3 regions of the Tessaracoccus aquimaris genome follow, and region 2 is predicted to be linked to each of the others. Evidence: predicted binding sites of a transcription regulator. Region 2 holds the regulator's gene; each other region holds the start of a gene.

Evidence for each region. The regulator LexA, encoded in region 2, represses DNA repair genes until DNA is damaged. The targets are predictions, from matches to a motif close to TCGAACANNTGTTCGA.
Region 1: the regulator LexA is predicted to act here: its motif matches at 1,664-1,679, upstream of BW730_RS04005 (HNH endonuclease signature motif containing protein).
Region 3: the regulator LexA is predicted to act here: its motif matches at 5,660-5,675, upstream of BW730_RS07865 (DUF6504 family protein).

What each region holds. Positions count from the first base shown of each region.
Region 1 is NZ_CP019606.1:849,495-857,256, forward strand. It holds gene BW730_RS04000 (GIY-YIG nuclease family protein) at 1-236, shown strand, start outside; gene BW730_RS04005 (HNH endonuclease signature motif containing protein) at 434-1,657, opposite strand; gene BW730_RS04010 (hypothetical protein) at 2,758-3,018, shown strand; gene BW730_RS04015 (IclR family transcriptional regulator) at 3,268-4,098, opposite strand; gene BW730_RS04020 (ABC transporter permease) at 4,304-5,311, shown strand; gene BW730_RS19055 (ABC transporter substrate-binding protein) at 5,304-7,762, shown strand, end outside.
Region 2 is NZ_CP019606.1:1,547,898-1,555,659, forward strand. It holds gene BW730_RS07270 (vitamin B12-dependent ribonucleotide reductase) at 1-1,217, opposite strand, end outside; gene nrdR (transcriptional regulator NrdR) at 1,277-1,789, opposite strand; gene BW730_RS18060 (hypothetical protein) at 1,971-2,300, opposite strand; gene lexA (transcriptional repressor LexA) at 2,538-3,272, shown strand; gene BW730_RS07285 (phosphoglucomutase/phosphomannomutase family protein) at 3,346-4,773, opposite strand; gene BW730_RS07290 (Crp/Fnr family transcriptional regulator) at 4,851-5,531, opposite strand; gene BW730_RS07295 (heavy metal translocating P-type ATPase) at 5,528-7,414, opposite strand; gene BW730_RS07300 (cation transporter) at 7,411-7,620, opposite strand; gene BW730_RS07305 (ABC-F family ATP-binding cassette domain-containing protein) at 7,706-7,762, opposite strand, start outside.
Region 3 is NZ_CP019606.1:1,672,694-1,680,455, reverse strand. It holds gene BW730_RS07890 (HelD family protein) at 1-2,159, opposite strand, end outside; gene BW730_RS07885 (thioredoxin domain-containing protein) at 2,307-3,083, shown strand; gene BW730_RS07880 (cytochrome c biogenesis CcdA family protein) at 3,083-3,619, shown strand; gene BW730_RS19235 (hypothetical protein) at 3,631-3,900, shown strand; gene BW730_RS07875 (phytoene desaturase family protein) at 3,892-4,836, opposite strand; gene BW730_RS07870 (NADAR family protein) at 4,894-5,472, opposite strand; gene BW730_RS07865 (DUF6504 family protein) at 5,820-6,122, shown strand; gene BW730_RS07860 (SAV_6107 family HEPN domain-containing protein) at 6,122-6,475, shown strand; partial or broken gene BW730_RS19230 (hypothetical protein) at 6,475-7,762, shown strand, end outside.

The sequences.
Region 1 (7,762 bases), 700 kb from region 2:
GCAGGCAGTACGTGGGTAAGGCCGATGGGGCGGAGTCGATCAGCCAGCGGTGGAGAGCGTACGCGGCCAATGGACATGGCGGGAATGTCGAGTTGCGCGGAATGGATCCAACAGGCTTCCGCTACTCGGTCCTGAGGGTGTTTGACCCGGCCACGCCGACCAAGGTGGTCGACGCCGCCGAGACTCACTTCAAGCGGGCGCTCGACACCCGTGCGCATGGGCTTAATCGCAACTAGGCGCAGAGGGCGTCGGCGGCGGATGCGATGAACCGTCGTAGAAGGCGCGAGTGCGCGGACCCCTCGACAGGCTCGGGGAGCGGGGCGACCGTCCGCAGGAACGTGCCGGTTACCGGGGTGGCTTTCGGCCTCGTTAGGCCGGGATGTCGAGAGAGCGCGCGCCTGATGCCCCGCGCCGCCGGCCAAGGGCGGGATGGCTAGGCGGCGGTGATGGGCGGGCCGAAGTCGAGGTAGCGGGTGTCCAAGGGCCAGCCTCGGATGGGTTGGGCCTCGGGCGGCGGGTGCGTTGGCGCCGGCGGGTCGTGGGGGAGTGCCGGCCGGATCGGGTGTCCGTAGCGGCCGAGGAAGGTGAGCCCGTCGGGAGTGGTCGGGGTGCCTTCGATGGTGAAGTTCCCCTGGTGATGTTCGCGGTGGTGGCGCGGGCAGAGCGAGAGCACTGTCTCGATGTCGGTGGCTCCGCCGTCGGCCCAGTGGGTCAGGTGGTGGTTCTCCAGGAAGCGGGTGGTGGTGCAGCCGGGGTAGCGACAGCCCTGGTCGCGGTCCTCGACGAGTGCCCGGGTGCGGCTCGGGACGATGCGCATGGCCCGTCCGACGGAGACCGGGGACGCGTTCTCGAGCCAGACGGGCCGGACGGTGCCCTCGCAGGTTAGTTTCCGGAGCAGGTGGCGGGGGAGGGCGCCCTGCTTCTTGATCCAACCGCGTCCGTCGGTCTCGAGGTGGACCAGCACCTTGTAGTGGTCGCGTCGGGAGGGGGACTCGACGGCTGTGAGGGAGCGGGAGGCCATCTCGAGGAGCGCGTCGGCCAGCGTGGCGGTGGCGTCACCCGCGGTGAACAGCGCGTCCTTGGCCTCGCGGAGTGCGGTCTCGACGAGCGCGCCGTCGAGCGGGTCGGCCTCGAAGTGCAGGCGGAAGCGGCCGTCCTGGGTGCCCATGCTGAGGGTGGGACCGTCATCGATCGCGGTGACTGTGCCGGAGGGTAGCTCCTCGTCCTGGGTAGGCGCGACATCCTCGGCTGGAAAGTGATAGCGCGGAAGGACTCGGCGCAGTTGCGGGACGGTCGCGGCCTCGACGAAGCCGGTGACGGCGTGCGCGTGGCTGAGTGGGACGTGCTTGGCGACGACCGCGAGTTGGTCGACGCTGATGCTGCCCGAGTGGAGACGTCGCTCGAGTTCGGGGAAGTCGCCTTGGCGGCGGGCGATGGTGACGATCTCGCGGGCGCGGACGGGGGAGAGCGCGCAGCGCAGCATCAGCCAGTGCTCGGGGGAGACGATGCCCTCGCCGGCCCAAGCGTTGGTTGCGATGACCTGGGCGGTGAGATCGACGAGTTCGGCGTGGAGTTGCGCGAGCTGACCGGCGAGAAGCTCGGCCCGGCGGGACGCGACCTCCCACTGCTCGATGCTCGGGTACTCCATCAGGTCCATGCTTAATCGTACACCCGTTCTATTTCGTTGACGAGGGGTTTCCCGGAAATCCGCAAACTTCCTGATGCGCGTGAATGCCTCTGAGCTTGGCGGCTGGAGGTGATCGCTCCGAGCCTGCCGAGGGTCCCTTGCCTGTCGGTCGCATGTAGTCGCCGGGCGATGTGGGTTGCCGACGCTTCGAGTCGGCCCGCGGCCTCAGCCCGGATCAAGGAACGGCGTTGCCCACTGGCGGGCTAGGTCGGTTCCCGGGTGCGTGGGTGATCTCTCCGCCGGGTCGCAGGGTCGTCTGCCCGGACGAGGCGGAGATGATGCTTAAGGGGTCGCCTAGCGGGCGGCGCCCACTGTGGCCCGCGTGCGGTGGTTTGGGCTGATCCCAGTCGACCGGACAGGCCAACCGTGCTCGATGAAGATCGGCCCAGCCGCCTGTGCGAGCGATTGGAGCTCTCGAATGCCGTGGAGACGGACTGGCAGCCGAACTGGTGCAGCGTCATTTCGTACGCCACCTGTATGTGTTGCCCGCTGAGCCCTTCGCTGGCGATGGCGTGCAGGCTGCCTGCGCGGTGCTTCTGGCCTCGCAGGGGGACGCGGTGCATGGGTGTCTCGGCCCGCTTCTGTGGTTGTGGAAGAGCGCCAGGCGGGCTTCACCGCGGCCTTCGGTGTGTGAGTGGTCGCACGTTGGTGTGCGAAGTTGGGGTGGGCCATGAGGCGGCCACGCCACACCGGCGCGGAAGTCCCTTGGCTGAGCCCAGGGGGCCCGCTGAGTCGCAGCGGTTGGCGAGTTTCGCGGCGGAGAGCATCGACGAGGTTGATGGCACAGGTAGTGCTCGAGCCCGCCTCTGCGGACCTTAGGGCTATCGCTTCGCGCCGTCTCAAGAGGCGGTGGGGGTTCTGGGGCCCGAAGGAGTCGGTCGTATCAGTTGTAGCCTGATCGGACAATGAGACTCGTCGCCAGAGAGGTGTGAGCATGGTGTTCAGGCAAGGTGAACGTTGGTCCCCTTCGTTGCTTCGGCGGGGTTCGACGAAGGCGCTTTGCGCGGCCCGCCGCGAAGGCTCCTCGAGGGAGTTGCCGGAGAGTGTCACTCAGATGATCGAGGATCGGTGTGCAGATGTGGTCTGATGAGGCGGAGGTGAAGGTTGACTATGACCCGAGCGCGAACGCTGCTGCGATCACCTTCGCCGCTTTCCCCAAGGTGGGGACGCTGACTGACATCCCGGTTTTCGAGAACGGTGAGCTCACAGCGATCCTGACCTTTGTTGATGGCAAGTTGATTCAACTTCAGTTGCTTGATGCGCAGACTCAGCTTCCTGCCGAGATGATGCCAAGTCGTCGTCTCCCTGATGATCTGCTGCCTCCGGAATAGGGTCTCGGGTCGGACGAATCAGACGCAGATCAGGTCAGTGGAAGCTGTGACGTGGGGGCGTGGCGCCCGGGTCAGGGAGATAGCGAACGCTGAAGGGCTTGCCAAGGGTCGACGCCGTCGGCGCAAGGGTCTCTCACATCGGGGTCTGGCTGTGTCACCGCCGGCCGAGGTCGGCCAGCACGCTCTCGGGCCGCACCATGTGCGGTGGTGGCTTCGGGGGGTTCGTCTTCTGGTCCCGTCGGCTGGCCGTCACGAGGTGCCAGTCTCCGGGCGCCGGGCGTCGTCGTCGGCCGGCGGGACCGCCCTCGATGACAGCAGGGCGCCGATCCGCTCCGCAGTGCGCAGCGTCGCCGCGACGTGGTCGCGGATGTCGCCCAGGTTCTCGCGCTTGTGCTCGCCGATGCTCACGGAGCCGACCGGGCGACCGAGCATGAACACCGGGGCGGCGACCGCGCGCGTGTTCTTGTCGTACTCGCCCTCCGAGTAGGCCCACCCGCGCTCGGCGACCTCGATCATCTGCGCCTCGATCGCCGTCGCGTCGTCCGAGGTGAGGTCGCTGAACTTCGCCAAGGGAATCGTGTACATCAGCGCCTGCCTGGTGGCCGCGTCCAGGGTCGCGAAGTAGGCCTTCGCGGTGGCGCCGGCGTGCGCCGGGTACAGTTCGCCGACCAACGGGTGGTTGCGCATCGGGCCAGCCCCTCCATCGACGGCGGCGACGCAGCGCACATAGGCGCCGTCGGCCACCGCGAACACCGCCGTCCGTCGCGACTCCACGGCCAGCCAGGCCAGGAACGGCTCGACCAACTGGGCCATGCCGCCGCGGCGCTCCCACGTCGACGCGATCCGCCACAGCGCAGGCCCGAGGTGGTAGCGACGCGTGGTCGGATCGGCGTGCAGGAAGCCGCGCTTGGCCAGGGTCGCGAGCAGGCGTTGCGCCGTCGACTTGTCCAGGTCCAGTTCGCGGGCCAGTTCCATCACGCCCCAGTCGGTGCGGGCGCCGGTGAACGACAGCAGGATGCTCAGCGCGCGGTCGACCGTCTGCAGAGTGCCCGCGCTGCTCTGCCCTGAGGTTGCCGTCACGGATGTCTCCTTCGACTCGAAAGGGTGCGCCCCCGGCCGCCGCGACCCCGCGACGCACGCCTGAAGGGCGGTTTCTTTTCCCAAGTCTCTCATATACAGAGAATGCGTTGCGCTAGACGGGTTGGAAATCAATAGTTGTGCAATCTCGTCCCCCTGGTCGCCCACCACGCCGAGCGGGGAACCACTGTCCAGCGAAGGAGCAACAGTGCGCACCATTCTCCGGCGGATAGCCGCGATGGTCCCCACCCTGCTGGGCGTCATCGTGTGCATCTTCCTGATCACCCGGGTGCTGCCCGGCGACCCGGCGCGCACGCTCGCCGGGGAGAACGCGGCGGACAGCGTCGTGGAGAAGCTCCGCGAGCAGATGGGCCTCAACAAGCCCGTCTGGGAACAGTTCGTCGACTACTTCGCAGGCCTGCTGCGCGGCGACCTCGGCTTCGCCTGGCACACCGGGCGACCCGTCGCGGAGGACTTCGCGCTGCGCTTCCCGGCCACCGTCGAACTCGGTCTCGCGGCCCTCGCGATCGGCATCCTCGTCGGGGTGCCGCTCGGCATCCTCGGTGCGACCCAGCGAGGCAGGCTCGCCGACCACGCGACCCGCATCATCTCGCTTCTCGGCGCCTCGATGCCGCTGTTCTGGCTCGGCCTGCTGGTCATCTCGATCTTCTACGGCTCGCTCGGCTGGATGCCAGCGCCGGTCGGACGGATCGCCGACACCGTCAACCCTCCGACGACGATCACCGGCTTCTACGTCCTCGACAGCCTCCTCACGGGGGACTCGGTCGCGCTGGCCAGTTCGTTGTCGCACCTGATCTGGCCCGCCATGGTGCTCTCGGTAGGCGCCACCGCGATCATCTCGCGAATGACCCGCTCTGCCATGTTGGAGGTGCTGGGCCAGGACTACATCCGCACCGCTCAGGCCAAGGGCATGGGCCCGGGCAAGGTGGTCGGGGCGCACGCGCTGAAGAACGCAGGCCCGTCGATCGTCACCATCGTCGGCCTCGAACTGGGGCACCTGCTCGGCGGCGCCGTCATCACAGAGACCATCTTCTCCTGGCCCGGAGTGGGCGGCTACGTCGTGCACTCCATTGAGGCGACCGACTACGCGCCTGTCCAGGCGATGACGCTGATGGCCGCCGTGATCTACCTCGTGGTCAACCTGCTGGTCGACCTCTTGCAGCCGATCTTCGACCCGAAGGTGCGAAATGCCTGACACCGCGGCCCGCGAACGCACCACCGGCACCGGCGCACTGACGCTGCTGCTGCGCAACCCGTCGGCGATGGTCGGCGCCGCGATCATCGCGATCTGGACGATCGGCGGCCTCGTCACGCTCGTCTGGACGCCGTACCCGCCCAACGCCACCGACGTCGGCCCCCTGCTGCAGCCACCGAGTGCCGCGCACTGGTTCGGCACCGACAACTACGGCCGCGACCTGCTCTCCCGGGTGCTCGCCGGGGCGCGCGTGTCGCTCTGGACCGGCCTGATCGCCGTGGCAGTCTCGCTCGCGATCGGCCTGCCGATCGGCGCGATCGCCGGCTACTTCCGCGGCGCGCTCGGCATGGTCCTGATGCGCCTGATGGACATGCTGCTGTCCTTCCCGTCGCTGCTGCTCGCCATGGCGCTCGCCGTCGCTCTCGGCCCCGGCCTCTCGTCCGCGATGATCGCCGTCGGCATCGTCGGCATCCCAGAGTTCGCCCGCATCATGTACTCCCAGACGGTGTCGCTGCGTGAACGCGAGTTCGTCGAGGCGTCCCGCGCCATCGGGCTGACCGACGCCGTGATCCTGTTCCGCCACATCCTTCCCAACGGCCTCGTGCCGATCATGGTGCGCTGCGCGCTGGGGATGGGCTACGCGATCCTGACGGCCGCCGCGCTGAGCTTCATCGGCCTCGGCGCTCAACCCCCGCTCGCCGAATGGGGCGTGATGATCTCCGACGGACGCGGCTTCATCATCTCCGGCGAATGGTGGATGACCTTCTTCCCCGGCCTCGCGATCGCCTCGTCGATCCTCGGCTTCAACCTCCTCGGGACGGTCTCCGCGACATCCTCGACCCCAGGCTGCGCACCTCCGCGCGATGACCGACGACTACCCCAAGAGCCCCAGAAACCACGAAAGGCCACGCATATGAACACCAGGATCCGCTTAGCGGGCATCCTCGCTGCGGTAGCGCTGACCGCCGCGGCATGCGCGCCCAGCGCCAACTCCAACCCGGAAACCACCGGAAGCGGCGCGGCGGGCGCAGAGTCGCGCCCGCTCACCATCGCCTACTCCGAGGGCGGCAAGACCCTCAACCCGTCCGAGGCCAACGACGGCACGAGCGACACCCTGGTGCTGGCCGCCTACGACCAACTCGTCACCTACGGCACGAAGGAGGAGGGAGGAAAGCGGGTCTCCGACACGGCCACCATCGCGCCGATGATCGCCTCCGAGTGGAGCGTCGACGACACCAACACCGTCTACACCTTCACCATCCGCGACGACATCACGTTCCAGTCCGGCAAGAAGCTGACCACCACCGACGTCGTGAAGAGCTTCGAGCACATCGCCTCGTCCGCGTCGGCCAGCTTCCTCTACGGCATGGCGGGCATCAAGTCCGTCGCCGAGGGTGAGCCAGGCACCGTCGTGATCACCCTCACCTCCCCGAACCACCTGTTCCTGCAGATCCTTCCCATGTACTCGTTCTCGATCATGGACATGGACCTCGTGGAGAGCAACGGCGGCGCAGAGTGGCTCTCGAAGAACACCGCGGGCTCCGGCCCCTACGTCATCGAGGACTGGGACCCGGCGACCTCGGCCAAGCTGACCCGCAACGAGGACTACTGGGGCGAGGCCCCGCCCGTCGGCGTCGTCAACATGAAGTTCATCGCCGACGCGTCCAACCGGCTGCAACTGCTCCAGAAGGGCTCGGTCGACGTCGCTCTGGAGATCGCGCCGAAGGACCTGGAGGGCCTCGACGGCACCGACGGCATCGTCGTCGACTCCCGCCCGAGCAACAAGATCCTGTTCTTCGCCATGAACTCCAACGTCGCCCCGTTCGACAACCCGAAGGTGCGCCAGGCGATCACCTATGCGGTGCCATACGACAAGCTCATCACCGACGTGATGAAGGGCCAGGCCAGCCCGCTGCGCTCCGCGGTCGCCAGTTCGACGCCCGGGTTCACCGACGAGGGCTACCAGGCGACCCACGACCTCGACAAGGCAAAGGCGCTGCTCGTCGAGGCGGGCTATCCCGACGGCTTCGAGTTCGACTTCACCCTCGGCTCCGGCTTCTCCGACTGGAACGACGACGCGGTCCTGATCCAGGCCGAGCTCGCCAAGATCGGCGTCACCATGAACATCCAGAACATGGCCCGCGCCCAGTTCCTCGAGGCCCTCGCGGGCAAGAACGTGCAGTCCTACATCACCCGCTGGACGTCCTTCGTCAACGACCCCGGATACCACCTCGGCCTGCTGCTCAGCTCCGGCGGCACCAGCAACTACGCCAACTACAACAACCCGCGCGTCGACGAACTGTGGAAGTCGGCCGCCGCCGAACCCGACGTCGACAAGCGCAACGAGATGTACGGCGAGATGCAGCAGTTGATCAGCGCCGACGCGCCATGGGCCTACCTCTACGAATACAACATCGCCGTCGCACACCGCGACGACATCCAGGGCTACAC
Region 2 (7,762 bases):
GTGATGATCAGTTCGACGGCCTTGACGAACAACTCCGCGTCGAAGGTGCCGTCGGCCTTGAGGAACTTCAGCAGGTTCAGCGACGCCAGGTTGCACGACGAGTTGTCGAGGCTCATGTACTCGGAGCAGGGGTTCGACGCCGTGATGGGGCCGGTCTCCGGGTTGGTGTGCCACGCGTTGATGGTGTCGTTGTACTGGATGCCGGGATCGGCGCACTCCCACGCGGCCTTGGCGATCTTGCGGAAGAGGGTCTTGGCGTCGACCTCCTCGATCACCGAGCCGTCGCCGCGGGCGCGCAGCCCGAACGCGGAGCCGCTCTCCACGGCAGCCATGAACTCGTCGTTCACGCGCACCGAGTTGTTGGCGTTCTGGTACTGGACCGAGGTGATGTCCTTGCCGCCGAGGTCCATGTCGAACCCGGCGTCGCGCAGCGCACGGATCTTGTCCTCCTCGCGCGCCTTCGTCTCGACGAACTCCTCGATGTCGGGGTGGTCGACGTCCAGCACGACCATCTTCGCGGCCCGGCGGGTCGCGCCGCCCGACTTGATGGTGCCGGCAGAGGCGTCTGCGCCGCGCATGAAGGACACGGGGCCCGAGGCGGTGCCACCGGAGCTCAGCAGTTCCTTCGACGAGCGGATCCGCGACAGGTTCAGGCCGGCACCGGAGCCGCCCTTGAAGATGAAGCCCTCTTCCTTGTACCAGTTGAGGATCGAGTCCATGGAGTCGTCGACCGACAGGATGAAACACGCGCTGACCTGCTGCGGCGAGGGGGTGCCGACGTTGAACCAGACAGGCGAGTTGAAGGAGAAGTACTGGTTGAGCAGCATCCAGGTGAGCTCGTGCTCGAAGATCTCGCCGTCCTGCTCGGTGGCGAAGTAGCCGAAGTCCTGGCCCGCCTTGGCGTAGGTGGTGACGACCCGGTCGATCAGCGTCTTGAGGCTGGCCTCGCGCTGTTCGGTGCCGAGCGCTCCACGGAAGTACTTGGTGGTGACGATCGTGGAGGCGTTGACGCTCCACGACGACGGGAACTCGACCCCGTGCTGCTCGAAGACGGTCTCGCCGGTCCTCCAGTTGGTCTGCACCACGTCGCGGCGGTCCCACTCCACTTCGTCGTAGGGGTGCACCCCCTCTTTGGTGAAGACGCGCCCGATGGTGAGGCCCTTGCCCTGGGTCTCCGAGTTCTTGCGGCGTGTTCCGCGCGCGGCAGTGGCGGTCATTGTTTTCCCCTCGTGTGTATCCGGTGTTGTGTGTCAGATGAGTGTGCTGGCGCTGAGCGTCAACTGATCAGCGGTTCCTGGCTGAGCGCGCCGACGAGGACCTGACTGCCCTGCGGCGGTTGCTGCGACACGCTGAGTCGCAGCGTGTCGATCTCTCTCTGGAAGTCGTCGACCGAGTCGTAGTTCTTGTAGACGCTTGCGAAGCGCAGGTACGCGACGGCGTCCAACTCCTCGAGCGGCCCAAGGATGGCGACCCCGATCTTCTCGGACGGGATCTCCGCGAACCCTGAGGCACGCAGCGACTCCTCGACCCGCTGGGCGAGCGATGCCAACTGCGCGGGTGTCACGGGACGACCCTTGCAGGCCTTCGACACCCCACGGATGACCTTGTCCCTGCTGAACGCCTCGACGACCCCGGAGCGCTTCACGACGGTCAGCACGATCTGCTCGACGGTGGTGAACTTGCGCTCACACATCGGGCATGCACGCCTGCGCCGGATGGCCGAACCATCCTCTGTGGCACGCGAATCCGACACCTTGGTGTCGCCGTGCCTGCAGAACGGGCAGTGCATTGTCGTGGACCTTCCCTCGTGAATCCCCTGCGGAGGTACCAAGGTGCCACGTTCAGCTCAAAACCACAAGCCCTTGTGTAGCGACACGCCCAGAACCACTAGATATAGGAATTCTAGGCTGGCCCGGCACCCCAGACAAGCACTCCAGGGGCGACACGCCGAAGCGCTGACTAGGCCACGCTCACGGCTGCGTGACGTGCGCCCAGCCCGGGTCTCCGGCGACGTACTCGAACGCCGGATCGGGTGTGGCGTTGGCCGCGAACTGACCGACGCACATCGCCCCACCGACGACGGTCAGCGCACCGACCAGCGCCACCTTTGCGACAAGCCACGGCGACCTGGGCGCCGGACGGGAGGCGACGCACGAGGCGACCCTAGCGGTCGCGCCGGGGCGCTCGCCACGCCTGGGGTGGGCGACGGGGAGGCGGAGATCGGGGCGGCCGGCAGGCGTAACGGTGACGACTCTGCGGGACCCTGCGTCAACGACCTGGAAAGAAACTGCAGCGGCCATGGGGACCACCCCTCTCGTCCTAGAACAACTGTTCGATTACTGAGCTTAGCGCCTCGACTCTCGAAATGGAACATCCGTTCGATCCACGTGTCGCGTCGCCCTCAAGAAGCACTCAACACGACGCCTCCGACAGTTTCGTTTCGGCGTGTCGTCCCGCGACCAGGACGCAGTCAGGGAGAAGCGAAGACACGCTGCCCAATTTCGAACACACGTTCGTTCAGCGGCTACAGTGGGTCCATGCCCGACAAGACCCCACGCCGCGGACGGCCCACCAACGCCTCGCTCGCCGCCGAGTTCGGCAGCATCACCCCGCTGCCGGACGGCCCGGAGGACCTGCACGGCCTCACCGCGCGCCAGATGGCGATCCTCCAGGTGATCCGCGAGTCGATCGAGGAGGTCGGTTATCCACCGAGCATCCGCGAGGTCGCCACGCGCGCCGGCCTGGCGTCGACGTCGTCGGTCGCCTACCAACTCAAGGTGCTGGAGGAGAAGGGGTTCCTGCGCCGCGATCCGAACCGGCCCCGCGCCGTCGTAGTCCAGATGCCGGGCGAAAGCTCCGAGGACCTCGACCCGACGCAGCACTTCGACTCGGCGCCCCGCTCCGTCGCGGCTCCCCTGCTTGGCCGCATCGCGGCGGGCGGGCCGATCCTTGCGGAGCAGCAGGTCGACGACGTGTTCGCGCTTCCGAAGCAGTTGGTCGGCGATGGCGAGATCTTCATGCTCGAGGTCAAGGGCGACTCGATGATCGAGGCGGCGATCTGCGACGGCGACTGGGTCGTGGTGCGCAGGCAGAACGACGCCATCAACGGCGACATCGTGGCGGCCCTCCTTGACGACGAGGCCACCGTCAAGACGCTGCGCCGCAGGGACGGCGAGGTGTGGCTGCTGCCGCACAACGAGCGGTACTCCCCCATCGACGGCACCCACGCGCAGATCATGGGCAAGGTCGTCGCGGTGATGCGCAAGCTCTGAGCAGGAGCCAACGCCAAGGCGAAGACGAAGGAACCGGCCGACGCCAACGCGTCGGCCGCCTTCGTCTAGGGGCTCAGAGGCCCAGGAATGCGCGGAACTCGTCGCAGCAGCGCTCGGCCCGCTCCCGGTCGGGGAGTTCGCAGAAGATGCGCAGCAGCGGCTCGGTGCCCGAGAAGCGCGCGATGATCCAACCGTCCTCGAAGTAGACCTTGCAGCCGTCCTCGTAGGAGGTGCGCACGACGGGCTCGGAGAACTCGGGCAGCCGCTTCTCGACCATCAGCGTGTTGAGGATCTCCGGCTTGCGCTCCGGGTCGAATGAGAAGTCCGTCTCTGCCATGTAGTGCGGCGGGAACTGGCCGACGATCTCCTTGTAGATCTGGCTCATGGGCTTGCCGACGACCGCGATCATCTCGACGAGCAGCGCGGCGGCGTAGATGCCGTCCTTGCCGGAGATGTGGCCGCGCACCGTGAGGCCGCCGGAGCTCTCGCCGCCGATGATGGCGTCGGTCTCGAGCATCTTGCCGGAGATCCACTTGAATCCGACGGGGACCTCGTGGGACTCCTCGCCGAACATCGTGGCGACGTCGTCAAGCAGCGAGGTGGTCGCGACGTTGCGCACGACCGCGCCCTTCCAACCCTTGTACTTGAGCAGGTAGTAGTAGAGGATCACCAGCAACTGGTTGGGGTGCAGGAAGTTGCCCAGGTCGTCGATGATGCCGATCCGGTCGGCGTCACCGTCGGTGGCGATGCCGAGGTCGCACTTGTTCTCCACCACGTAGCGCGAAAGCGCCTGCAGCGTGTGGGAGGTCGGCGACGGGAGCCTGCCGCCGAAGAGCGTGTCGTGGCGGTCGTTGATGACCTCCACGTCGACGCGGGCGGTCATCAGGATGGTCTGGAGAGAGGTCTTCGACACGCCAAACATCGGGTCGAGCGCGACCTTGAGCCCCGCCTCGCGGATCGCCTCCATGTTGATCTGGGAGATGATCGAGTCGATGTAGCCGTTGAAGGTGTTGATCTCCTCGACGGCACCCGTCGCGATGGCCTTGGGGTAGGCGATCGAGGCGATGTCGGCCTCCGGCGCGCCCTCGAGGGCCTCCATCCGGCGCTCGACGTCGAGCGTCACGTCCTCGTCGGCGTCCTTGCCGCCGCGGGTGAACACCTTGATGCCGTTGTACAGCGCGGGGTTGTGGGACGCGGTGATGGCCATGCCGTACGGCAGGTTCTGGTCCTTGACCGTCCACATGATCAGCGGGGTCGGCGCCTGGGCGACCTTGATCACCTTTGTCGGGATGCCGTACCCGGCGAACACCTCCGCCGCCCACTGCGCCGCGACGTCCGAGAGGAACCGGCGGTCGTAACCGATCACGATCCCCTCGTCCGCGACGCCCTCGTCGCGCATCCGAGCCGCGAGGGCTGCGCTGAGCAGCCGCACGTTCGCCCTGATGAACTCGTCTCCGATGATTGCCCGCCAGCCGCCAGTGCCAAAGTTGATTCGTGCCACGCCTCAACAGTAGACCGGGCCCCCCGGAGAGCCGGTCATCCTAACGAGCGAATGCGCAACCATCATGCACACGTCGCTCACTGTGTCTCGGCGATCCTCGCCAAAGCTTCCGGGTCGTGCAGTTCGACGGTTGCCTTGTCGACGCGGATCAGGCCTGCCCTGCTGAGGGCACCCAGACGCCTGCTGAGCGTCTCCGGGCTCAGTCCGAGCAGCGAGGCGACGTCGCGCTTCGGCACCGGGAAGGTGACGGCGGGGCGACCGTCGCTCCACCGGGCGGGCAGTTCCAGCAGGTAGCCCGCGACCCGCGCGCCGGCGTCGACCCCGCTCACCGCCGCGAGCGACGCCTCCGCCGCTGACAGTCGCCGCGTGACGGCCCGCAGCATCCGCAGCCCGATGTCGGGGAACCGGTTCACCAGGTCCTCCAGATCCCGGTGTCGGAAACTGCACACCTCTGCCGGCTCGACGCTGACGGCGAGCCGGTCGTCCGCGTCTCCGGTGACGAAGCCGATCTCCCCGACGAAGTCGCCGGGGTGCAGAACCCGCAGGACCTGCTCCTGCCCGCCCGGCGCAACCCTCGACACGCGAAGTGCGCCGGAGTGCACCACCAGCAAGGTGCCGGCGCGCTCGCCGGGGCGTTGGGCCACCTCGCCCCTGTCGAGCCGCAACGGCCTCGCAAGCCGGGCGACCTCGCCCTGTTGGGCGGCGGTCAGCCCCGCGAAGATCGGCACCCGGCCGACGCAGGAGCCCCGATGGGTCATCGCCTCGCCTCCTCGACCAGCGGGAGCCTCGACGCCTCCGTGGCGGCCGGCCCGCGCATTCTCGTCAGGCGCAGCGCGTTCACGATCACCAGCAGCACGCTCGCCTCGTGCACCAGCATGCCACCCGCCAACCCGATGTCGCGGCTCAGGACCCCCACCAGCAGTACGGCGACCGTGGCGAGCGCGAGCGCCGTGTTCTGCCGCATCACGCGCACGGTCGCCCGGGCCACCCGCCTCGCGTGCGCGAACTGATCGAGCCTGTCGCCGAGGAGGACGACGTCGGCCGTCTCGACGGAGGCGTCCGTGCCGCCGACGCCCATCGCGACACCCACGTCGGCCCGTGCGAGCGCCGGGGCGTCGTTGACGCCGTCGCCCAGCATCACGACGGTGCGACCTGAGGCCTGCAGGTCGGCGACGGCCGCGGCCTTGTCTGCTGGGAGCAGCCTGCCGTGTGCCTCGTCGACGCCCAACGCCTCGGCGACCCGCCTCGTCGGGCCGTCCGCGTCCCCGCTGAGGGCGACCACCCGCTCGATCCCGGCCGCCCGGAGCCGCCGGATCGCGTCGGCGGCCTCGGCGCGGGGCTGGTCGGCGATGGCGATCAGGCCGAGCAGTCGGCGCTCGTCAGCGACGAACACCACGCTGGCGCCCTCCTCCTCGAGGCGGTCGGCGCGGGTCAGCGCCGCGACCCCTGGCGGGGCGCCGAACTCGGTGACGAAGTCCGGGGTGCCGACGGCGATCCGGCGGCCCTCATGGCGACCCGAGATGCCTGCGCCCGTGAGCACGTAGATGTCCTCGGGGCGACCGAGCGGGAGGCCGCGGGTCCTGGCTGCCGCGACGATGGCGGCGCCCAAGGGGTGTTCGCTCGCCGACTCGACGGCCGCCGCACTCTCCAGCACGTCCCCGCGCGCGACGCCTGGCTCCGCGACGACCTCGGTGACGGCGGGGCGACCGAGCGTCAGCGTCCCGGTCTTGTCGACGACGAGGGTGTCGGCCGAGGCGAGCGCCTCGAGCGCCTCGCCCGACTTGATCAGCACCCCCTGCCTGGCGATGGCGCCGAGGCCCGCGACGGCGGCGACGGGCACGGAGATGACGAGCGCGCCGGGGCAGGCGATCACCAGGAACACCAGGGCGAACTCGACGTCCCGGGTGAGCGCGAACACCAGCAGGGAGGCGAGCAGCACGCCCGGGGTGTAGTACCTGGCGAACCGTTCGAGGAACCGCTGCCGCCTGGTGCGCGATTCCTGCGCCTCCTCTACCAGGTCGATGATCCTGCCGTAGGTGGTTTCGGCGCCGATCAGTTCGGCCTCGACCTCCAGGTAGCCCGACGTCAGGAGCGTGGCCGCGCGGACGCGTTCCCCAGCGACCCTGTGCACCGGGCTCGGCTCGCCGGTGAGCGTGGACTCGTCGACCCATGCGTCGCCGGTCAGCACGGTCCCGTCGACCGCGATCCGCTCCCCCGTGGTGACGATCACCCGCTCGCCGGGGAGCACATCCTCGACGTCGACGGCGACCCGTCCGCCGTCGCGATCGATCGTCGCGCGGGTGGGGGCGAGCGCGACGAGGGCAAGCAGCGAGCGGCGGGTGCGTTCGAGGGTGCGCGCCTCCAGCCAGGCCCCGAACAGGAACAGGAACCCGACGACCGCTGCCTCGGTGGCCTCGCCGATGATGAGCGCGCCGACGATGGCGATCGTGACGAGCAGATCGATGCTGAAGGCCCGCACCCGAAGGGCGCGCAGCGCGCGCCGCGCGATCGGCCCGAGGCTCAGCAGCGCAGAGACGCTCAGCAGCACGGCGGCGACCTGCGAGGCCCCCGTGACGTGCGCGGCCAGCGCGGCGATCAGCAGCGCGCCGCTGGAGGCCGTCAAGGCGTCGCGGGCGTTCATTTCCGCACCGGGTACCCGAGCGCGTCCAGGTCGGCGACGAGGTCGTCGCGGGTCACCTTGCCGGGGTCGTACTCGACGCGCACGGCGTTGGAGGCGAAGCGGACCTTGACGGCGTCGACGCCCGGACGGCGCGCCAGGCCCCGTTCGATGGTTGCGATGCAACTGGGGCAGGTGAGGGGGACGGTGGTGAGCGTGACGGTGGACATTGGTTCCTCCTGGAACTGGGGTGCGGGCCGGATCGCCCGACACCCCCATGTCACCGCTTGGCGGCGTGAACCGCCTTGACCTGCGTCAAGCCAGGTCGATCAGATCCGCGTAGTCCTCGGACCAGAGGTCCTCGACGCCGTC
Region 3 (7,762 bases), 120 kb from region 2:
GTGACGAGGCGCTGCGTGGCGCGGGTCAGCGCGACGTAGAGCACCCGCACCCCGCCGGGCGCCTCCGCGACGATCTCGTCGGGCGAGACGACCACGACGCCGTCGTACTCGAGGCCCTTCGCCTGCAGCGCCGTGACGACGATCAGCCGGTCCTCGAACGCGGCAAGCCGGTCGTCGCCCATCAGCAGCAGTTGGACCTCGCTGAGGCGCGACGGGGGCACCACGATGCCGATGGTGCCGTTGACCTGGCCCGCGAGGTCGAGCAGGATGCCGCGCAGCGCCGCAGGTAGGTCGGCCGCGGTGGTCGCCTCCAGCCTCGGCTCGATGCCGGTGGAGCGCACCGCCTTCGGCAGTTCCGCGTCCGGGTAGACCTTGGTGATGACCTTCGCGGCCAGGTCGAACACCTCGCTGGGGGAGCGGTAGTTGGTCGACATGGTGAAGGTGCGGCGCTGCGCCCGCCCGATCAGTTCGTCGAGGGCCTTTGCCGTCTCCTCCGGGTACGGGTAGGAACTCTGCGCGGGGTCGCCGACGATCGTCCACGACGACTGCGGCCCGCGGCGGCGCAGCATCCGCCACTGCATGGGGGTGACGTCCTGGCCCTCGTCGACGAGGATGTGCGCGTAGGTGGTCTGCGGGTCCTCGTCGGGGTCCTCGGTGCGCTCGAAACGCAGCAGGTCGGCGGTGGTCAGCACCTCCGCGACGTCGCCGCCCTCGAGGAAGACGTCGACGTCGGCGTCCCTGTCCTCCGGGACCGGCCCGAGGATCGAGACCAGTTCGTCGAGCAGCGCCATGTCGGCGATCGACCAGCCCTTCAGGTTGTCTGCATCGGCCTCGGAGCCGCGCAACCAACCGTAGGAGGCGGTCAGCGCCGCGCGCTGCTCCGCGGTCAGGCTGGTGGCGACGCGTCCGGTCAGTTCGGGGTCGGACAGCCGGGCGAGCACACGCGGCGCGCTCAGCGCGGGCCACCACGCGTTCATGAACATGGCGAGGCTCGGGTGCTCACGCACCCTCTCGTCCAGTTCGGCCGGTTCGATCCCGACGTCCTCGGGGAACTTGGCCTTGAGCGCGGCGATCACCAGTTTGAGGGCGAGGTCGCGGCCGCGGTTCAGCTTGGTCTGCGCGAGGACCTGGTCTCGGATCCGGCCCAGCTCGCGCGCCTCGAGGCCAAGGACCTCTCCCTTGACCGTGACCCGCACCCGCAGTGCGTCCGGGTGGTCGATCAGCGGGGTCCGCACCAGGCGGCGCAGCACCGCCACCATCGCGAGGCTGCCCTTGACCGTTGCCGCCTCTGCCTGGTCCATCCGCTCGCTCGACATGCCGAGCACGTCGGCGGCGACGCTGCCGATGGCCTTGAGTGTGACCGTGTCCTCGCCGAGGCTCGGCAGCACCCGCTCGATGTAGTTCATGAAGACGTTTGACGGGCCGACGACGAGCACGCCGCCGCGCTCCAGCCTCGCCCGGTTGGTGTAGAGCAGGTAGGCGGCGCGGTGCAGCGCGACCACCGTCTTGCCGGTGCCTGGACCGCCCGCGATGATCGTGACGCCCTGATAGGGGGCGCGGATCGCCTCGTCCTGCTCGGCCTGGATGGTGGCGACGATGTCCTTCATGGTGCGCCCTCGGGCGCGGGTCAGGGACGCCATCAGGGCGCCCTCGCCGATGATCGGCAGCGCGGTGTCCGCCGAGGAATCGAGCAGGTCGTCCTCGAGGCCGATCACCTTGTCGTCGCGGCAGCGCAGCACGCGGCGGCGGATCACGCCCATCGGCTCGGCAGGGGTGGCACGGTAGAAGGCCTCCGCGGCGGGGGCGCGCCAGTCGATCACGAGGGGCTCGTAGTCGGAGTCCCGCACGCCGATGCGCCCGATGTAGCGCGCCTCGTCGTCCTTGGCCAGATCGATCCGGCCAAAGACGAGGCCCTCATGCTCCGCGTCCAGGATCGCGAGCCGGCGCGCGGCCTGGTAGGCGAACGCGTCGCGCTCGAACAGCGCGGTGCCGTCCTCCTCGCGCGTCCATCCGGTGCGGTCGGAGCGATAGATCTCGCGGCCCTGCTCGGCCAGCGACTTGGCGCTGGCCGTTGCGGCGTCGAGGTTGTCGTACACCCTGTCGACGTGGGCCTGTTCAAGGGCGATCTCGCGATTCAGGTCGGCGCGCGAAGTACTCAAAACCACTCATCCTCGGTTGAGACAGACAGTCAAGCTTACTACCGATCGACGTGGGGTTCCGCGCGGTGACCAACCCCCAGTTGGCGACGCTTGTTCGCCTAAGGCACAGTGGATACCGCCGAACCCGACCCAGAATGAGTTGATCGCATGTCCTCCGCGCCCGCAAACACCAACGGGTACAAGATCACAATCGTCGCCATGCTGGTGGTGATCATCGCCCTGATCGGGGTGATCGCCCAGATGCAGATGGGCGGCTCGCAGGCCGCGCCGCAGCAGGAGCAGACGACGCCCGCCGCGAACGCCGAGACGCAGCCGCCCGTGACGGTGGAGACCGGGGAGCCGACGGCCGAGCAGGCCGAACTGCAGCGCTTCTTCCTGGAGGACCTGCCAAAGCGCGACCCCGCCGATCCGCTGGCGATGGGCCGCGTCGACGCGAAGATCGTGCTGACGGAATGGGCCGACTACCGCTGCCCCTTCTGCTCGGTGTTCGCCGAGGAGACGCTTCCCGCGCTACAGCCGCTGATCGACGACGGCACGCTGCGCGTCGAGTTCCGTGACCTCGCGATCTTCGGCGACGAGTCGATCCGCGCCGCCACCGCCGCCCGCGCCGCGGGCGTGCAGGGCAAGTACTTCGAGTTCGCGCACGAGTTGTACGTCGCGCTGCCCAACCAGGGCCACCCCGACATCCCGGACGACCTGGTCTTCGGCATCGTCGAAAAGCTCGGCCTCGACGTCGAACAGTTCACGACCGACTGGGCAGACCCCGCCCACGCGGAGGCCGTCGCCGCCGACTCCGCGGAGGCGCAGGGCTTCGGGCTGACGTCGACGCCTTCGTTCGTGGTCGGCTCCGAGTTCGTCTCGGGAGCCCAGCCGCTCGAGTATTTCCAGAAGCTGATCGCGCAGCAGGTCGCGCTGGTCGACTGATGCTGATCGGTTACGCAGGCGCCTTCCTCGGAGGGGTCGCCGCGATCCTCAGCCCCTGCGCCGCGCTGCTGCTGCCCGCCTTCTTCGCCTACGCCTTCAACGGCGACCGAGCGAAGCTGCTCGCCCGCACCGGCCTGTTCTACCTGGGGCTGCTGCTGACGCTCGTGCCGCTCGGCCTGGGCGCGGGAGCGCTCGGGTCGCTGGTGACGGTGCACCGCGGCACGCTGTCGATGGTCGGCGGCGCGATCCTGATCGTGTTCGGGCTGATCACGGCGCTCGGCATCCGGATCCCCATCCCCGGCATCGCGCAGCGCGGCGACCCGCGCTCCGCCGTCGGCGCGATCCTGCTCGGCGCGACCTACGGGCTCGCGGGTGCCTGCACCGGGCCGCTGCTCGGCGCCGTGCTGACGGTCGCCGCGGTCGGCGGCAGCCCGCTGTACGGCGCGGTGCTGCTTGCCGCCTTCGGCGCCGGCATGGTGGTGCCGCTCGTGCTGCTCGCCCTGGTGTGGGAACGGTTCAAGCTGGGGAGCGGCTGAAGCCGAGGCCGGTGAAGCTCGGCCCGTTCACCACGTCGGTGATCGGGCTGGTCTCCGGCGCGCTGTTCGTCGCCGTCGGCCTGCTGTTCCTGCTCACCGACGCGACCTCCGCGCTGGGCGGCATCCTCGGAGCGACCGAGCAGTACAGGGTGGAGAACTGGCTGCGCGGCGTCGGCGAGGCCATCCCCGACTTCGTGATGCTCGCCCTGGCCGCCGTCGTGGTCGGGCTCATCGCGTGGCGCTGGCTGTCCCGTCCGAAGGGCGACGAGGGCTCAGGGTAGCCGCGGCATCGTGAAGGCGACGTTGGTGGGGCGGCAGTCCTCGCCCGTCAACCGCTCATGCAGTTCGTAGACGGCCAGCGCGGCGCTGCCCAACTGCGCCCACGGCTCGCGCCCCGCGGGCGAGGCCGCCGAGGCGCGCAGCGCGCCGTCGGCCCCGACGATCGGGGGAAGCGCCAGCCACTGCTCCGCGCTGACCGGTTGGGCCAGCGGCGTGGGCTGGCGACAGTCGATGTCCGCCGCGCCGTCGGCGTCGTCTGCGAGCGTGACGCCCCGCTCGGCCATCCGGTCGAGGAGTAGGCCGAGCAGCCGGGAGGCGGGCTGCGGGGTGGCGTCGCCGTCGACCAGGTGCCAGCGCCCGAAGGAGCGCTCGACCACAAGAGGCAGCGCCAGCAGCGCGGGGGAGGCAGGGTCGTCGACCAGGCGCAGCGCGAGATCGGCAAGCGGGCCGAGCGGCGCGGCGACGTCGGCGACGGTGCGCTCGAGCCACAGCGCGCGTCGCTGCTCGTCGGTGACCACCGCTTCGTTGCCCTCCAGCGCGTGCCTGCGGAAGGCGTGCCAGAGGGTGTCGAGGTCGTCGAGGCGGTCGCGCCAGGCGACCGCGACCTGCTCGCCGAGCGCGTCGCGGACGGCGCGGAACTGCGGGCCGCGCTCGGTCGGCAGGTCGAGCACCGTGCCGTCGGAGAGCACGTGGCGCGGCGGCGGCGCCTCCACCAGTTCCAGACCCGCGCGGTTGAGTTCGGCCTGCAGGTGGCCGCCGGACTTCTTGAAGAGGTCCTTCCAGGTGGCGGGCAGCGCGATGACGGGGGAGGCGTCGTCCAGCGCGCGGTCGATGGGAAACCCGTCGGTGACAAGCGTCACCTCGTGCCCGAGGCGAGCCAGGCGCGCCGACGCCGCCATCGCCGCCAGCGTCGCGCCGCGGACGCTCACCTTCGCCATCGCCGCCTCCTCACGTCATCGCTGCGGGCGCGCCCATGATGCCACGGTTGGCCCGGGTCAGTCGCCCCCGGCGTCGGCCGCGCGGAGCGTGGCGCGTGCCTCCATCAGCGCGAAGCCGAGGAGGTTGAGCCCCCGCCACCGACGCGGATCGCCCGCGCGCTCGTCCGAGGCCGCGAGGCCGATGCCCCAGACCCGATCCGCCGGCGATGCCTCGACGATCAGGCGGTCGCCGGTGTCGAGGAGGAAGCCGCGCAGCACGTCGTGGCTGCCGAACTTGGCGGCGTTTCCCTCGACCACGATCGCGAAGCGCGCCGCCTCCCAACGCTCCCGGTCGTAGCCGCGCACCTTGCGCCCGAGGCGCTTCATCTCCTCGGGGGAGTCGGCGGCGAGGATCGCGGCAAGCGCCTCCTCGTCGCAGAAGACGCGGGCCTTGCCCGCCATCATGTACTGCTCGGCGTTGGCGTAGCGGACGCCGTCGACGTCGAAGGTGGCCGGGTACCACTGGCTCAGACACTCCCGGCCGACCTGGCCTGCTCGCCCGGTGTGTCCCCAGAACAGCAACGGGTCCGGTTCCGCACCGCTCGCGGCGCGCGCGATCGCCGCGTCGAGCAGTACACGTTCCCGATCGGTTGCCATCGCTTCCCCTCCTTCCTGGACAGTAGCGCCACGCCCGGACAACGCGGCCTCCCATGCCCGGTCATAGGCCGGCGGGCCGGGCCGTTGCCACCGGACCCATGCCTGTGGACAGAACTTTTGCGTTATCCACAATTCTTCGCGTTGGGCTTGACGTCTTGTCGGAGGGGGAGCCTATAGTTGTCTTCATCCGAACGCCTGTTCGATTAGTTCGGGGAAGCTCTGGTGTGAACAGGCGAAACGGGTATGGGCCGCCCCGGCCCGGCGTGGATTCGACCCCCACGCCGGTCCGGGGCTCCCGGGTCGAATGAGCAGTTTTCGAAGAATCGAACGATCCCCGGGAGGCGGCCATGCGTACCTACGACGAACCCATCCACGTGCTGTTTTCGGACCAGCCGCGCCAGTTCATCTGGCGCGACAGGCTGCTGCTGGTCAAGGAGGTCCAGGGCAGGTGGAGCAGGGCGACGCCCTGGTGGTCAGGCCAACAGGCCCGCGCGCTCCGGGGAGAGGCCGTCGAGGCGGACGGAGCCGATCCGCTCGGCGAGCGCGAGGTGTGGAGGGTGGAGGCGGGCAACGGCGGGCACCGCGGCGTCTACGAACTGGCCCGCACCGTCGACGCGCAGGACTGGGTGCTGCAGGCGGTGCTCGACTGATGATCGACCTCAGCCATGCCCAGCGGCTCATCATCGAGGCCGAGTACGCCGACCCGCCAGCGGCGCGGTTCGGCGTCGCCTACCGCGCGGCGCAGCAGATCGCGCTCGCGGTGATCGCCGCCTCGCCCCGCCGCGTCCGCGGCCGCACCGATGCGTGGGAACTGCTCGCCGCAGCGGCGCCCGAACTGGGTGAATGGGCCGCCTACTTCGGCGTCTACGCGCCCGCCGCGAAGGCGGGCGTCGCGAGCGAGCGGATCGCGGCCGACATGGTGCGCGCCACCGACCAGTTCCTCGCCGACGCGTCGCGCTGGCTGCGCAGGCGCGAGCGGGTCGTCGCGGCGGAGGCAGTGTGATGGAGCAGTTCGTGCACCTCAGGGTGGCCTCCGGCTACTCCTTCCAGTACGGCGCCTCGCATCCGAGCGAGCTGGTCGCAGAGGCCGTCCGGCACGGCATGGACGCGCTCGCCATCACCGATCGCGGCGGCCTGTACGGGGCCATCCGGTTCGCGAAGGCGTGCCTGCAGGCGGGCGTCGCGCCCATCGTCGGGGTCGACCTCGCGGTGCGGCCCGCAGGGTGGCAGCCCCCGCGCCGCCCCAACGCCGCCCGCGGCGGGCAGTTGCGCGACGAGCGGCTGCCCCGGGCGGTGGTGCTCGCCACCTCCCGCGCTGGCTGGGGCGCGCTCTGCTCCCTGATCACCGCTGCGCAACTCACCGGCGACCGGTCCGATCCGGTCGTCACTCTCGAGACCATCGCGCAGCACTGCGCGGGCCGCGACACCCTCGTCCTGCTCGGCGCCGATTCCGAGATCGGCGAGCTGATCGCGGCCGGGCATCCGGAGGCGGCGCGGCTGGCAGCGGTGCGGTGGCGCTCCGAACTGGGCGGGGGCCTCGTGCTCGCCGCCACCAACCACCAGACAGGCGGCCGCGGCGTCACCTCCGCACACCAGGCGGGCGGGATCATCCGGCTCGCCGACGAACTGGGCCTGCCTGCGGTGCTGACCAACGCGGTGCGGATGGCGCGCAGGCAGCAGGCCGCCACCGTCGACGTCCTCGACGCGGCCCGCCGCCTCGTGCCGCTCGACGTGCGCAACATCGACCGCCGCAACGCCGAGGGCTACCTCAAGGACGGCGCCGCGATGGGTATCGCCGCCGACGAGGCGGCCCGGCTCGCGGGCAGGGCGGACGGCGCGTCGCTGCTCGCCGCCACCCGGGCCGTCGCGGAACGCTGCCGCCTCGACCCGATCGGCGACATCGGGCTCGGCGAGATCCGGCTCCCCGAGTTCGAGACCCTCGGCACCACGCCGGAGGAGGCACCTGCCGCGCTACGTGCGCGCTGCGAGGCGGGCATCGCCGAGCGCTACGCCTCGCCGGGGGCCGACGTGTTCGACCGCCTCGACGAGGAACTGTCGGTGATCGGCCGGATGGGGTTCGAGTCCTACTTCCTCACCGTCGCCGACGTCGTCGGGCTGGTCCGCGACCTCGGCATCCGGTGCGCGGCCAGGGGGTCCGGCGCGGGCAGCCTCGTCAACTACGCGCTCGGCGTCTCGGGGGTCGACCCGATCCGCTACGGCCTCATCATGGAGCGCTTCCTGTCGCCGCTCAGGATGGCGCTGCCCGACATCGACCTCGACGTCGAGTCGG